2 regions of the Streptomyces sp. NPDC050842 genome follow, and region 2 is predicted to be linked to the other one. Evidence: riboswitches for the same ligand, from Rfam matches in the RefSeq annotation. Region 2 holds a riboswitch; the other holds the start of a gene.

Region 1 (7,863 bases), on a different contig from region 2:
CCCTCGAGGCCGGCGTTGACCGCGATCTGCTTCAGCGGGGCCTCAAGCGCCAGCTTGACGATGTTGGCACCGGTGGCCTCGTCGCCCGCCAGGTCGGCCTCGAGCTTCTCGAAGACCGAGGAGGCCTGGAGAAGGGCCACGCCGCCACCGGCGACGATGCCCTCTTCGACGGCCGCCTTCGCGTTGCGAACGGCGTCCTCGATGCGGTGCTTGCGCTCCTTGAGCTCGACCTCGGTCGCGGCACCGGCCTTGATGACCGCAACACCGCCGGCGAGCTTCGCCAGGCGCTCCTGCAGCTTCTCGCGGTCGTAGTCGCTGTCCGAGTTCTCGATCTCGGCGCGGATCTGGTTCACGCGACCGGCGACCTGCTCGCTGTCACCGGCACCGTCGACGATGGTGGTCTCGTCCTTGGTGATGACGACCTTGCGGGCGCGGCCCAGCAGGTCGAGGCCCGCGTTCTCCAGCTTGAGGCCGACCTCCTCGGAGATGACCGTGCCGCCGGTGAGGATGGCGATGTCGTTCAGCATGGCCTTGCGACGGTCGCCGAAGCCCGGGGCCTTGACCGCGACGGACTTGAAGGTGCCGCGGATCTTGTTGACGACCAGGGTCGACAGGGCCTCGCCCTCGACGTCCTCGGCGATGATCAGCAGGGGCTTGCCCGACTGCATGACCTTCTCCAGGAGCGGGAGCAGGTCCTTCACGGAGGAGATCTTGGAGTTGACGATCAGGAGGTAGGGGTCGTCGAGCGACGCCTCCATGCGCTCCATGTCGGTGGCGAAGTACGCCGAGATGTAGCCCTTGTCGAAGCGCATGCCCTCGGTGAGCTCCAGCTCCAGACCGAAGGTCTGGGACTCCTCGACGGTGATGACGCCTTCCTTGCCGACCTTGTCCATCGCCTCGGCGATGAGCTCGCCGATCTGGGTGTCGGCGGCGGAGATGGAGGCCGTCGAAGCGATCTGCTCCTTGGTCTCGACATCCTTCGCCTGCTCGAGGAGGGCGCCGGAGACGGCCTCGACGGCCTTCTCGATGCCGCGCTTGAGGGCCATGGGGTTGGCACCGGCGGCGACGTTGCGGAGGCCCTCGCGGACGAGCGCCTGGGCGAGAACGGTGGCGGTGGTCGTACCGTCGCCGGCGACGTCGTCCGTCTTCTTGGCGACTTCCTTGACCAGCTCGGCGCCGATCTTCTCGTACGGGTCCTCGAGCTCGATCTCCTTGGCGATGGAGACACCATCGTTGGTGATCGTGGGGGCGCCCCACTTCTTCTCGAGGACGACGTTGCGACCCTTGGGGCCGAGGGTGACCTTGACGGCGTCAGCGAGCTGGTTCATGCCGCGCTCGAGACCGCGCCGGGCCTCCTCGTCGAACGCGATGATCTTGGCCATGTGAAGTGGTCCTCCCGGACATGGGGTGGATAACGCTCCAGGACCGCGCCGACGCCCGCGACGGACGGCCTCCGCGTGTTCCGTGTGGTTCCCTGCCCCACCCGGTCGGCGACCTCGTCTGCCCGATCCTCGTAGCACTCTCACCTGCCGAGTGCTAACGCCAATGATTAGCACTCGCCCTAGGAGAGTGCAAGCGACTCTCGGGTTTCGGGCAGTCCTGACACGGGTCGGCACACGTGCGGCACGGGTACGCCACGGGTGCGGAAACGCGTGAGGGGCCCGCTTCCCCTGGGGGATGCGGGCCCCTCGACGGCGTTGCGTCGGTGGCCGATCGCGCCGCGCTCAGACGGCGAGCTTGACCATGTCCGCCTGCGGACCCTTCTGGCCCTGCGAAATCTCGAACTCGACCCGCTGCCCCTCTTCGAGGCTGCGGTAGCCATCCATCTGGATCGCGCTGTAGTGGACGAAAACATCCGCACCACCGTCGACCGCGATGAAGCCGTAGCCCTTCTCCGCGTTGAACCACTTGACGGTGCCCTGAGCCATGCCTAACTCCCCTATTACTGGCCCTTGCGCGGGAACCGCACTTCGCGGACCCGGGGTCAGACCCTGCGCCGGAACGCGTCGACCGCCGCTGAATGTATCTGCCCAACTGCCCTCTGCAACAGGTCATTCGAGCGAGAATTCTGGGCATGGCAGAAAGGGGAATTAGGGAGAATCCCTGGAGTTCCGGGGCAAGTCGGGCCCGGCAAAACGCGCAGAACGTACACAACGCACATGCACTTTGGCTGCTTCCTGACGCGCAAGGACGCATTCTCATATGCGTCCGGCATGAGCAGCGGAGGGGACTTCCCCAACTCTACCCCGCTTAACCATGCAGAATTGCCCCCTCCGCTTTATGTCGCGGAAGGGGCAATTCAAGAAAGACGGGACAGAAGAGTCCCGGGACTCAGCAGCCGCCGGCGACGGCCGGGATGATCGAGACGCCCGCGCCGGCCGGGGTGGCCGTCTCCAGGCCCTGCTCGAAGCGCACGTCGTCGTCGTTCACGTACACGTTGACGAAGCGGCGCAGCTTGCCCTGGTCGTCCAGGACGCGGGCGGCGATGCCGGTGTGGTTCTTCTCCAGGTCCGCGATGACCTCGGCGAGGGTCGCGCCCTCGGCCGGGACCTCGGACTGCCCGCCCGTGTAGGTGCGGAGGATGGTGGGGATGCGGACGTTCACGGCCATGTCTTCGTACCTCTCAGAGGGCCAGGCCCGCGGCGCGGAACGCGTCCAGGCTCGGGCGGATGGTGGCGGTCGCCTGCGAGCCCTCGGCCACGGCGTCCAGGGTCTTGAGGCCGTCGCCGGTGTTCAGCACGACAGTGGTGAGCTCCGGGTCGATCAGACCCGCCTCGACGAGCTTCTTCGTGACGCCGACGGTCACGCCGCCCGCGGTCTCGGCGAAGATGCCCTCGGTCTGCGCGAGCAGCTTGATCGCGTCCACGACCTGCTCGTCGTTCACGTCCTCCACGGCGCCGCCGGTGCGGCGGGCGATGTCGAGGACGTACGGGCCGTCGGCCGGGTTGCCGATCGCGAGCGACTTGGCGATCGTGTTCGGCTTCTGCGGGCGGACGACGTCGTGGCCGGCCTTGAAGGCGGCGGAGACCGGGGAGCAGCCCTCGGCCTGCGCGCCGAAGATCTTGTACGGCTTGTCCTCGACGAGGCCCAGCTTGATGAGCTCCTGCAGACCCTTGTCGATCTTGGTGAGCTGCGAGCCGGACGCGATCGGGATGACGAGCTGGTCGGGGATGACCCAGCCGAGCTGCTCGCAGATCTCGTACGCGAGCGTCTTGGAGCCCTCGCCGTAGTACGGGCGGAGGTTGACGTTGACGAAGCCCCAGCCCTCGCCCAGCGGGTCGCCGATGAGCTCCGAGCAGAAGCGGTTGACGTCGTCGTAGTTGCCCTCGATGGCGACGAGGTCACCGCCGTAGACGGCGGCCATGACGACCTTGCCCTGCTCCAGGTCGTGCGGGATGAAGACGCAGGACCGGAAGCCGGCGCGGGCGGCGGCGGCGCCGACGGCGCCGGCCAGGTTGCCGGTGGAGGAGCAGGAGAGCGTGGTGAAGCCGAAGGCGCGGGCGGCCTCGAGGGCCTGCGCGACGACCCGGTCCTTGAAGGAGTGGGTCGGGTTGCCCGAGTCGTCCTTGACGAAGAGCTTGCCGGGGGCGACACCGATCTCGCGGGCGAGGTTGTCGGCCTGGACGAGCTTGGTCCAGCCCGGGTTCAGGTTCGGCTTCTCGGCGACGTCGGCCGGGACGGGCAGCAGGGGGGCGTAGCGCCAGATGTTGGCGGGGCCGGCCTCGATCTGCTTGCGCAGTGCCTCGGGGTCACCGGTGGGGAGGTCGTACGCGACTTCGAGCGGTCCGAAACAGAGTTCGCAGGCGAAGATCGGACCAAGTGCGAACACTTCACCGCATTCGCGACAGGAAAGCCCTGAAGCGGGACCGAGGTCGACGGTGGTGGCAGAGGCGACAGTCTGTACAGCCATGGAGGCGAGGCCCTTTCTCCTCATCTTTCCCATGACGAACTTTTCGTCATGAGACGGATTTGGCACCTTCCCTAGCCGGGGACCTCGCTGGAGGACGAGACGAACCGACTGGAGGGTTGCCGGGGCTTCAACGGGCCGTTTCCCTCTGCCCCTCTGGATGAGCGGTATTCGATTGTGAAGTGCGGTGAAGTCCTCGCGGGCTTCGTTCCTGCGCTCCGACGCGGGCGGCACCCCGACGTGCATCGGGCATCCGCGTTGTTCAAGACTGTAACCGAAGGCCCCGGAGCTTGGACGGGCCGTCCGTACCGCGAGATGGAGATCACGTGCTGGAAGAGGTGGAGCGCTGGCTGGACCGGCGGTCCTGGTCCGTGGCTGACCGGCCGATGGAGCGGATCCTCGCCGCCAAGCGAAACACGAAGGTCAGCGTCGTGCTGCCGGCGCTGAACGAGGAGGCGACGGTCGGCGACATCGTCGCCGTGATCCGCCGCGAGCTGATGTCCGAGGCGGTGCCGCTCGTCGACGAACTGGTCGTGATCGACTCGGGCTCCACCGACCGTACGGCGGAGGTGGCGGCGGCAGCCGGGGCGCGGGTGGTCGCGCGGGACGCGATCCTCCCCCGGATACCGGCCGTCCCCGGCAAGGGCGAGGTCCTGTGGCGGTCGCTCATGGTGACGAGCGGGGACGTCGTGTGCTTCGTGGACGCGGATCTGCGGGACTTCTCCGCGGACTTCGTGACGGGGATCGTGGGCCCGCTGCTCACCGACCCCGACATCGACTTCGTGAAGGCGACCTACGACCGCCCGTTCGGAGCCGGGGACACTCCTGGCCAGGGCGGTCGCGTGACGGAGCTGGTGGCACGCCCCCTCCTCAACATGCACTGGCCGCAGCTGGCCGGCTTCGTCCAGCCGCTGGGCGGCGAGTACGCGGCGCGGCGCTCGCTCCTGGAGCGGCTGCCCTTCCCCGTCGGTTACGGAGTGGAGTTGGGGCTGCTCGTCGACGCGCTGCACACCGTGGGCCTGGACGCGCTCGCGCAGGTCGACGTGGGCGTACGCAAGCACCGCCATCAGGACGAGCGGGCGCTCGGCCGGATGGCGGCGGCGATCTACCGGACGGCGCAGCTGCGGCTCTCGCGCGGGCACCTCGTACGGCCGCGGCTGACGCAGTTCGAGCGGGGCGAGGAGGGGTTCGTCCCGCGGACCTACGCGGTGGACACGGAGGAGCGGCCGCCGATGCTCGACATCAGGGAGTACACGCGCCGCCGCGTGGCGTAACGCCACCAGATGATCCGCTTTGCCTACATTGCCCTTTTATGCGCTTCAGACAACAACACCTGGGCAGTGTGGCGGCGGTCGTCGGCCTCGCCGTGGCCTCGTTTGCGCTCTCGACGGCCGGTCCGGCCTCGGCGGACGTCATCGAGCCCTTCGGCAAGCGGTACGACGAGTCGATCTACGGCGACTTCACGACGCTCGGCAACACGGTCATGGGCTGCCCCGACTCCCCCGCGGACCTGGCCGCGCGCTGCGCGACCGCCGCGAAGGGCGAGGGCTCCGACAACAACAACACCTTCGTGATGCGGCGGATCGACGCGGCCGGCATGGCGGCGGCGGGTGACGCGCCCGAGTTCGGCTCCAGTACCGGCCACGTCGTGATCCCGGCGGGCGCCGAGGTCGCGTACGCCCGGCTGTTCTGGGGCGGCAACGACGGCACGTACAAGGGCCCGAGCGGGGCCCAGCTCCGGCGCTGCGACATCTCCGGCACCGACGTCGAGGCCTCGCCCGGCGACCCGGCGACGACCGCGCCGGTGATCAAGGTCGGGGCGGGGCCCGCGACCCCGGTCTCGATCGACAGCATGGTCACCGACCCGTCCGACACGAACGGCCCGCACTACTACACGGGCGAGTCGGACGTGACGGCCGCCTTCGCGGGCGTCTCGGGGACGGACGCGCGGGTGGCCGTCGGCAACATCTGGGCACCGGACGGCAAGGGCTGTGTGGGGGGCTGGTCCCTGACGGTCGTCCACAAGTTCCCCGGCCCCGACCCGGTCAAGGCCCCGGAGCGGCGGAACGTGTACGTCTACGGCGGCCACGTCCTCCAGCGCTCGACCTCGCCCGCCACCACGATCACCGTCGACGGCTTCTACCGGAGCGGCGGCACGGCACGGGCGAGCGTCACCGCGTACGAGGGCGACTGGAACACCCCGGGCGACAAGTTCCTCGTCGACGGCAAGAACGTCACCGAGGCCCACACCGGCAACACCGACAACTTCTTCGTCAGCGAGGACGACGGCGCGGTCGCGCCGAAGCTCGTCAACAACCTCAGCATCGACGCCAAGGCCTTCGACATCCCGGCGGGTGCCATCCCGCAGGGCGCGACCTCGGCCGATCTGACCTTCTCCACGAACGGCGACACCTACGTGCCGTCGGGGCTGGCCTTCTCCGTGCCGGTGCCCGACCTGGAGATCACCAAGACGGCGAGCCCGCGCACGGTGAAGCCGGGCGACACCCTCACGTACACGATCACCGCGAAGAACATCAGCACGATCGACTACCCGAACGCCAAGTTCGGCGACGACCTCACCGGGAACCTCGACGACGCCGACTACAACGGCGACGCGAAGACGGACCTGGGCAAGGTGTCGTACGAGAAGCCGAAGATCGGGTACTTCGGAAACATCCCGGCCGGGAAGACGGCGACCGTCACGTACTCGGTGAAGATCAAGGACCCGGTGACCGGCGACGGGAAGCTCCGCAACAGCGTCGAGGTGGAGACCCCGCGCTCCAACTGCGGCGACGGCAGCGAGGACCCGGCCTGCGCGGTGACCCCGGTGCTCGACAAGCCGAAGCCGAGCCCGACGCCCACGCCGACGCCCACGCCCACTGACCCGACGAAGCCTCCGACGCCGACGACCTCGGCACCGGTGGAGCCCACGGACCCGGCCTTCCCGTCGGGCTCGGTCTCCCCGACGACCCCGGCCTCCCCTTCCGCCCCTGCCTCCCCCTCAGCCTCGAAGACCACGTCCGCCGCCCCGGTGGCGCCGGCGCCGGGGCCGCACGGGGAGAACGGCGGCTCGATGGCCGAGACGGGCAGCAGCGGTGAGCGGCTGTGGCTGCTCGGCGCGCTCGGCGTGGCGCTCGCGGCGACGGGCCTGGTGGCGAAGGCGGCGATGCGCGGCCGACGCGAGCACTGACAGCCGCTGACCGCCACTGACCCTCCCTGCCCCGCCCTGACCCTCCGTGGCCGGATCGGCCCGTCTCGTATACGTACGTTTGAGCGTTTACGGGACGGGCTAGGTTCGCCACATGGCTACTGTGCTCGTGGCATCCAACCGGGGACCCGTCTCGTACGTGCTCGGCGAGGACGGTGAGCTCGACGCCCGCAGGGGCGGCGGCGGCCTGGTCTCGGGCCTGAGCGCCGTCTCCCAGGACTCCCAGGACAGCCTGTGGGTGTGCGCGGCCCTCGGCGAGGGCGACCGCGAGGCCGTACGGCGCGGGGTCGGCGAGCCGGGCGTGCGGATGCTGGACATCGCCCCGGACGTGTACGCCGACGCGTACAACGGCATCGCGAACTCGGTGCTGTGGTTCCTCCACCACCATCTGTACGACATCCCGCGCGAACCCGTCTTCGACGCGGAGTTCCGGCGCCGCTGGGAGGCGTACCGGAGCTACAACCGCGCCTTCGCCGAGGCCCTGGCCGCGGAGGCGGCCGAGGGCGCGGCGGCCCTCGTCCAGGACTACCACCTGGCCCTGGTCCCGGGGATGCTCCGCGACCTCCGCCCCGACCTGCGGATCGCCCACTTCACGCACACCCCGTGGGCCTCCCCGGAGTACCTGCGGATGCTCCCGGACGACGTCCGCGAGGAGCTCCTGTGGGGGATGCTCGGCGCGGACGAGCTGGGTTTCCACACCTGGGGATGGGCGTCGGCGTTCGTCAGCGGCGCGTCCATGGACGGCGCG
Region 2 (7,863 bases):
TGACGGGCGGTCTCATCGCCTTCCTGCTGGTCCTCGGCCGGACGTACGCCGCCAAGAGGTTCACTCACGAGCAGGCAACCGCCGCCATCGTCGTGTCCTACTACTGGCACTTCGTCGATGTCGTCTGGATCGGCCTCTTCGCCACGATCTACATGATCAAGTAATCGGTTCCGCCTCCCGGCGGACCGAGACATCCAGCAAGCATCGACGCAGAAGATCCTGACACCGGGGTAATCCGTGAAAAAGCTCTCCGCACGACGACGCCATCCGCTGGCGGCGGTCGTCGTCCTCCTACTCGCGCTGGCGGCCACTGGGGGGCTGTACGCCGCGTTCGCGCCCGCGGGCACGGCGAAGGCCGATGAAACCGCCCAGTCCCTCGCGATCGAGGAGGGCAAGAAGCTCTACTCCGTCGGCTGCGCCAGCTGCCACGGAACCGGCGGTCAGGGCACCTCTGACGGCCCGTCCCTGGTCGGCGTCGGCTCGGCCTCCGTCGACTTCCAGGTCGGCACGGGCCGCATGCCGGCCCAGCAGCCGGGCGCCCAGGTCCCGAAGAAGAAGGTCATCTACTCGCAGGCTGACATCGATCAGCTCGCGGCGTACGTGGCCTCCCTCGGCGCGGGCCCGATCACGCCGACGCCGGAGCAGTACGACCCGGCCGGAGCCGACATCGCCAAGGGTGGCGAGCTGTTCCGCAACAACTGTGCCCAGTGCCACAACTTCACCGGTGAGGGCGGCGCGCTGAGCAACGGCAAGTACGCCCCCAACCTCGAAGGCGTGAGCCCGAAGCACCTCTACGAGGCCATGCAGACAGGCCCGCAGAACATGCCCTCCTTCCCGGACACGACCATGCCGGAGAAGCAGAAGCAGGACATCATCGCGTACGTCCAGGCCGTCAACAGCGACAAGGCCGACAACCCGGGCGGTCTCAAGCTCGGTGGCCTCGGCCCCGTCTCCGAGGGTCTGTTCGCCTGGGTCTTCGGCCTGGGTGCGCTCATCGCAGTTGCCATCTGGGTCGCGGCCCACACCGCTAAGGCCAAGAAGTCATGAGTACCCAAGAGATTCCAGAAGAGAACCTGCCCGCGGGGCAGGACACCGCGCACGGCGCGGTGAAGGTCGCCGACGACCCGTTCGCCGACCCGGGCCTTCCGCCCCACAAGCCGCGCATCCAGGACATCGACGAGCGGGCCGCCCGCCGGTCCGAGCGTGCGGTCGCCTTCATGTTCGTGCTGTCGATGCTGGCCACCGTCGGCTTCATCGCCTCGTACGTGATCTTCCCGGTCGACAAGATCGTGTACATCTGGCCCTTCGGCCGGGTGTCCGCGCTCAACTTCGCCCTGGGCTGGACGCTCGGCCTGGCTCTCTTCTTCATCGGCGCGGGAGCGGTCCACTGGGCCCGCACCCTGATGTCCGACGTCGAGGTCGCCGACGAGCGTCACCCGATCGCGGCGTCGCCCGAGGTCAAGGCACAGGTCATGGCGGACTTCGCGGCCGGTGCCGCCGAGTCCGGCTTCGGCCGCCGCAAGCTCATCCGCAACACGATGTTCGGTGCGCTGGCGCTCGTCCCGCTCTCCGGTGTCATGCTCCTGCGTGACATGGGTCCGCTGCCCGAGAAGAAGCTCCGGACCACCAAGTGGGCCCGCGGCAAGCAGCTGATCAACATGAACACGCACGAGCCGCTGCGTCCCGAGGACGTCGCGGTCGGTTCGCTGACCTTCGCGATGCCCGAGGGCATGTCGGAGCACGACCACGACTTCCAGACCGAGATCGCCAAGGCCGCCCTGATGATCGTCCGGATCCAGCCGGAGGACATCAAGGACAAGCGCGAGCTCGAGTGGTCGCACCAGGGCGTGGTCGCCTTCTCGAAGATCTGCACCCACGTGGGTTGCCCGATCTCCCTGTACGAGCAGCAGACGCATCACGTGCTCTGCCCGTGCCACCAGTCCACCTTCGACCTCTCCGACGGCGCCCGCGTCATCTTCGGCCCGGCCGGTCACGCTCTTCCGCAGCTGCGGATCGGTGTGAACGACAAGGGCTTCCTGGAGGCGCTCGGCGACTTCGACGAGCCCGTCGGTCCTGCCTTCTGGGAGCGCGGATGAGCACCGTGACCGATACGAACAAGAAGGCCCCCGCCGGTGAGCGGGTCGCCGACTGGGCCGACGGTCGCCTGGGGATCTACACGCTGGCCAAGGCCAACATGCGGAAGATCTTCCCGGACCACTGGTCCTTCATGCTGGGCGAGATCTGCCTCTACAGCTTCCTCATCATCATCCTGACGGGCGTCTATCTGACGATGTTCTTCCACCCGTCGATGAACGAGGTGGAGTACGTCGGACCGTACGTCCCGCTCCAGGGACAGCTGATGTCCGAGGCGTTCAACTCGACCATGCACATCTCCTTCGAGGTGCGCGGTGGTCTGCTGATCCGGCAGATCCACCACTGGGCGGCGCTGATCTTCCTCGCCGGCATGTTCGTGCACATGATGCGCGTGTTCTTCACCGGCGCGTTCCGCAAGCCGCGTGAGATCAACTGGCTGTTCGGCTTCCTGCTGTTCTTCCTGGGCATGTTCACCGGTTTCACCGGTTACTCGCTCCCGGACGACCTGCTCTCCGGCACCGGTGTCCGCTTCATGCAGGGCGCGATCCTGTCGGTGCCGATCGTCGGCACCTACCTCTCGATGTTCCTGTTCGGCGGGGAGTTCCCCGGCGGCGACTTCGTGGCCCGGTTCTACTCGGCGCACGTGCTCCTGCTGCCCGGCATCATGCTGGGCCTGGTGGTCGCCCACCTCATCCTGGTGGTCGTCCACAAGCACACGCACTACGAGGGCCCCGGCCGCACGAACAAGAACGTCGTCGGCATGCCGCTGCTGCCCGTGTACATGGCGAAGGCCGGAGGCTTCTTCTTCCTGGTCTTCGGTGTCATCGCGGTCATCTCGGCGATCGCCTCGATCAACCCGATCTGGGCCCTCGGCCCGTACCGCCCGGACCAGGTGTCCACCGGCGCCCAGCCCGACTGGTACATGGGCTTCGCCGAGGGTCTGATCCGTGTCATGCCGGGCTGGGAGATCAACCTCTGGGGCCACACGCTCGTCCTGGGCGTGATGATCCCGCTGGCGATCTTCCCGGCGGTGCTCGGCGCGATCGCGGTGTACCCGTTCATCGAGTCCTGGATCACCGGCGACAAGCGCGAGCACCACATCTCGCAGCGCCCGCGCAACGCTCCGACGCGCACCGGCTTCGGTGTCGCCTGGATCACCGCGTACATGATCATGCTCGTGGGTGGTGGAAACGACCTCTGGGCGACCCACTTCCACCTGTCGATCAACTCGATCACCTGGTTCGTACGGATCTTCTTCTTCGTCGGCCCGGTCATCGCGTTCATCGTCACCAAGCGGATCTGCCTCGGCCTCCAGCGCCGGGACAAGGACAAGGTGCTGCACGGCCGCGAGTCGGGCATCATCAAGCGCCTGCCGCACGGTGAGTTCGTCGAGATCCACGAGCCGCTCAGCCAGGGCGAGCTGCACCGCCTCACGGCGCACGAGCAGTACGAGCCCGCGGAGCTGCCGCCGGCCGTCGACGAGAACGGCGTGGAGCGCAAGATCGGCCCGATCGAGAAGCTCCGGGTCAAGCTCAACAAGGGCTACTACGGCGGGGACAGCCAGATCGCCAAGCCCACCTCGGAGGAGTACAAGGAGATCCAGAGCGGCCACGGCCACCACTGATCCCCTGACCTTCCGATGACGTAGGTCGCCACGGTGAGAGCCCCGTCCATTCGATGGACGGGGCTCTTCGCCGTCTCCCGGGCTCGATAGGGTGGCACTTGTCTTTCCCTACGTGACGATCCAGGAGCTGCCATGAGCGCTGCGACCCCCGCTGGAGGACCTACGTCGGCGGGCCGCTCCTGGCCCGCCCTCCTGAACGGCCTGCTCGACGGCCGCGACCTCGCCGCCGACGACACGGCCTGGGCGATGGACCTGATCATGCGCGGCGAGGCCACCGACGCCCAGATCGCCGGATTCATGGTGGCGCTGCGGGCCAAGGGCGAGACGGTGGCGGAGATCACCGGCCTCGTACGGAGCATGTACGAACACGCCAACGTGATCGAGGTGCCGGGCCCCGCCGTCGACATCGTCGGCACCGGCGGCGACGGCGCCAAGACCGTCAACATCTCCACGATGGCGTCGATCGTGGCCGCCGGCACGGGCGCGAAGGTCGTCAAGCACGGCAACCGCGCCGCGTCCTCCGCCTCCGGCTCCTCCGACGTCCTGGAGAAGCTCGGCATCAATCTGCACCTGACCCCGCAGCGGGTCGCCGAGGTCGCCGAGGAAGCCGGCATCACCATCTGCTTCGCGGTGAAGTTCCACCCGGCGCTGCGGCACGTCGCCGCCGCGCGCGGCCAGCTGGGGATCCGCACGACCTTCAACGTCCTCGGCCCGCTGACCAACCCGGCCAAGGTACGCGCCCAGGCCGTCGGCGTCGCCGACGCGCGCATGGCGCCGATCGTGGCCGGGGTCTTCGCCGAGCGCGGCAACTCCGCCCTGGTCTTCCGCGGCGACGACGGCCTGGACGAGCTGACGACCACCTCCACCTCCCGGGTGTGGGTCGTCCGCGGCGGTACGGTCACCGAGGAGCGCTTCGACCCGCGGGACGTGGGCATCGACCTCGTACCCCTGGAGGCGCTGCGCGGCGCGGACGCCTCGTTCAACGCCGACGTGGCCCGTCGGCTGCTCGCGGGGGAGACCGGGCCCGTACGGGACGCGGTGCTCCTCAACACCGCGGCGGCGCTCACCGCGCTCGAACCGGGCGAGGGCACCCTCGTGGAGCAGCTGCGGGCCGGCATCGCGAAGGCCGCGGAGGCCATCGACTCCGGGGCGGCCCGTCAGACCCTGGAGCGCTGGATCGCCGCCAGCAACGCGTAGTCGTCCCCCAAGGCCCTGGTCCAGCATGCGGACCGCGGTCTTGCGCATGCGCGATCATGTGGCAGGATGCATGCCAGGTCATGAGTGACAGCTACGAAGCCCCGGCTTGCTGTCCGGCAACCCTCCGTCCGTGGCGGGGTGCCCCGGGTGAAGACCAGGCCGTAGACAGCAAGGTCTACGGCAAGCGCGGGCCCCTCGACACACCAGGGGTCCTGGTCTCTCGAGGAGCTTTTTCCGTGAGCAAGCGAATGCGATAGGGCGAATCCGCCCCTTCTTCACCCTCGGATCAGGGTCACTTTCGCGTACCCCCATGTCTTCCGAGGCATCACCCGTACCCCGCCACGTCCGGCCGCGTACGGGATCACCGAAGCCATTCCGCACCGCCCGCCGGGAGATACCGCCATGTCCGCATACCCGAACGCCGCCGTCGACACCGCCTCCGTCGAGTCCTCCGTCCAGACCTCCGTCGAGACCTCCGGCTCCGAGTCCGCCGACCCCTGCTGCGCCGCCCCGCTGCCCGTCCTCGGCCGGGACGTCACCGTCCCGCTCGTCACCGGCGGCGAAGTGACCTACGCGGCGCTCGACTACGCCGCCAGCGCCCCGGCGCTCCAGCGGGTGTGGGACGACGTCGCCGCGTACGCCCCCTACTACGGCAGCGTCCACCGCGGCGCCGGCTACCTCTCCCAGCTCTCCACCGACCTCTTCGAGAACAGCCGCGTCACCGTCGCCGAGTTCCTCGACTGCCGCCCCGGCGACCAGGTCGTCTTCACCCGCTCCACCACCGACTCCCTCAACCTGCTCGCCCGGGCCGTCCCGGCCGGCTGCGAGGTCTTCGTCTTCGAGACCGAGCACCACGCCTCGCTCCTTCCGTGGCAGGACGCCCGCGTCACCTACCTCAACGCGCCGCGCACCCCGGCCCAGGCCGTCGAGACGCTTGAGCGGGCGCTCGCCGACCGCGACCCTTACGGCCCCGCCCTGGTCTGCGTCACCGGCGCCTCGAACGTCACCGGTGAACTGTGGCCGGTGAAGGAGCTCGCCGCCGCCGCGCACGCCCACGGCGCCCGGATCGTGCTCGACGCCGCCCAGCTCGCGCCCCACCACCCCGTCTCCGTACAGGAGTTGGATGTGGACTGGGTCGCCTTCTCCGGGCACAAGCTGTACGCGCCCTTCGGCTCGGGCGTCCTCGCGGGCCGCTCCGACTGGCTCCAGGACGCCGAGCCGTACCTCGCCGGCGGCGGCGCCTCCCGCACGGTGGCGCGCCGGGCCGACGGTGGCGTGGACGTCGAGTGGCACACCACCGCCGCCCGCCACGAGGCCGGCTCCCCGAACGTCATCGGCGTCTACTCCATCGCCTCCGCCTGCAAGGCGCTCACCGAGGCCGGCTTCGATCAGCTGGTCCCCCGCGAGCAACACCTGATCGACACGGTGCGCGCGGGCCTCGCCGAGGTGCCCGAGGTCAAGGTGCTCTCGCTCTTCGGCGACGACGCGCCCCGCGTGGGAGTCATCTCCTTCGTCGTGGAGGGCTGGAACAGCTCCCACTTCGCCGCCGCGCTCTCCGCCGAGTACGGCATCGGCGTCCGCGACGGCCTGTTCTGCGCCCACCCGCTGGTCCGCACTCTGCTCGGCAGCGACCCGCAGACCCAGGGGGAGTGCGGCGCCCCCGAGGCCGCGCCCGGCGAGCGATCGCTCAACGCCATCCGGGTGAGCTTCGGCGCCGGTACACCGGACGAGCACGTGGAGCGGTTCGTCGGCGCCGTGAAGGCGCTCGTCCGGGACGGCGCACAGTGGAAGTACCGCACCGAGGACGGCCGCTGCGTCCCGGACCGCGGCTGACCGGTCACTCGTACGGGTGAAGGGGGCCTCCCGACCGGGAGACCCCCTTCACCCATGACGCGTGCGCGGCCTCAGGACTCCAGACCGATGGCGAAGGCCGCCTCCAGGTCGTGCTGGGAGTACGTACGGAACGCCACGTGCGTGTCCGTGGCCTCGACGCCGGGGATCTTGCTGATGCTTCCGGGGATCACGTCCGCCAGGTCGTCGTGGCGCGACACCCGCACCATGGCGATCAGGTCGTAGGTGCCGGTCACCGAGAAGACCTCGCTGACGCTGTCGAGCGCGGCGATCGACTCGGCGATCTCGGGGATGCGGTCCACGCTGGTCTTGATGAGCACGATCGCGGTGATCACGGCTGGCTTTCTCCCTCGGTCGCCGCGGCTGGAGCCTTCACTCTATCCCCACCCCGGTAGCGGCCCCAGGCGTAGAGGAAGCCGACGGAGAAGCCCACCACATGGGACAGATAGGCGATGCCGGGTCCCGGTCCGGCCGCCCGCGCCGCCAGCCACTGGAGCACGAACCAGAAGATCAGCACGATCCAGGCGGGGAAGCGCAGCGGCAGGAAGAAGAGGAAGGGGAAGAGGCTGGTCACACGGGAGCGCGGGAAGAGGAAGAGGAAGGCCCCGAGCACCCCGGAGATCGCCCCGGACGCCCCGACGAGCGTCTGCTCGCTGTTCGCGTGCGCCACCGCGTACCCGACGAGGGCGAGGCAGCCGGTGCCCAGATAGAAGAGGGCGAACGCGATCGGACCCATGCGCTCCTCGGCCATCGCGCCGAAGACGTAGAGGAAGAGCATGTTCCCAAGGAGGTGGAGCCAGCTGCCGTGGACGAAGAGCGCGGTGAACGGCGTGAGCAGGGCGCGGGGTTCGCCGCTCATCAGCTCGGCGGGGACCACGCCCCAGCGGCGGAAGTACGTGCCCTGGGCCGCCAGGAGCGCGTCGCCCGTGCCGTACACCGGGTTGAGTCCGGAGACCGGGCTCACCGCGAAGAGGAGGCAGCAGGCGGCGATCAGGCCGTAGGTCACCGTGGGGCCGCCGCGAGTGCCCCGCCAGGCACCGAGAGCCTTCGCTCGCCAGTCGATCATGGACAGATCATGGCGTACCGGGGCCGAACTG

What was found. A riboswitch is a leader RNA that binds a small molecule or an ion and turns the genes downstream of it on or off. The one in region 2 is predicted to bind S-adenosylmethionine.
Region 1: another riboswitch for S-adenosylmethionine. It lies ahead of thrC (threonine synthase); the one in region 2 lies ahead of ACIBG6_RS25465 (aminotransferase class V-fold PLP-dependent enzyme).

Annotation. Positions count from the first base shown of each region.
Region 1 covers NZ_JBITGA010000006.1:524,429-532,291, forward strand. Annotated here, with positions in the region: gene groL (chaperonin GroEL) at 1-1,382, opposite strand, end outside; gene ACIBG6_RS23150 (cold-shock protein) at 1,725-1,928, opposite strand; gene ACIBG6_RS23155 (MoaD/ThiS family protein) at 2,332-2,610, opposite strand; gene thrC (threonine synthase) at 2,624-3,934, opposite strand; SAM riboswitch class I at 3,928-4,074, opposite strand; gene ACIBG6_RS23165 (glucosyl-3-phosphoglycerate synthase) at 4,234-5,181, shown strand; gene ACIBG6_RS23170 (hypothetical protein) at 5,220-7,097, shown strand; gene ACIBG6_RS23175 (trehalose-6-phosphate synthase) at 7,210-7,863, shown strand, end outside.
Region 2 covers NZ_JBITGA010000007.1:388,514-396,376, reverse strand. Annotated here, with positions in the region: gene ACIBG6_RS25490 (heme-copper oxidase subunit III) at 1-164, shown strand, start outside; gene ACIBG6_RS25485 (c-type cytochrome) at 238-1,047, shown strand; gene ACIBG6_RS25480 (Rieske 2Fe-2S domain-containing protein) at 1,044-2,096, shown strand; gene ACIBG6_RS25475 (cytochrome bc complex cytochrome b subunit) at 2,093-3,718, shown strand; gene trpD (anthranilate phosphoribosyltransferase) at 3,851-4,915, shown strand; SAM riboswitch class IV at 4,992-5,108, shown strand; gene ACIBG6_RS25465 (aminotransferase class V-fold PLP-dependent enzyme) at 5,318-6,748, shown strand; gene ACIBG6_RS25460 (Lrp/AsnC family transcriptional regulator) at 6,820-7,101, opposite strand; gene ACIBG6_RS25455 (rhomboid family intramembrane serine protease) at 7,098-7,832, opposite strand.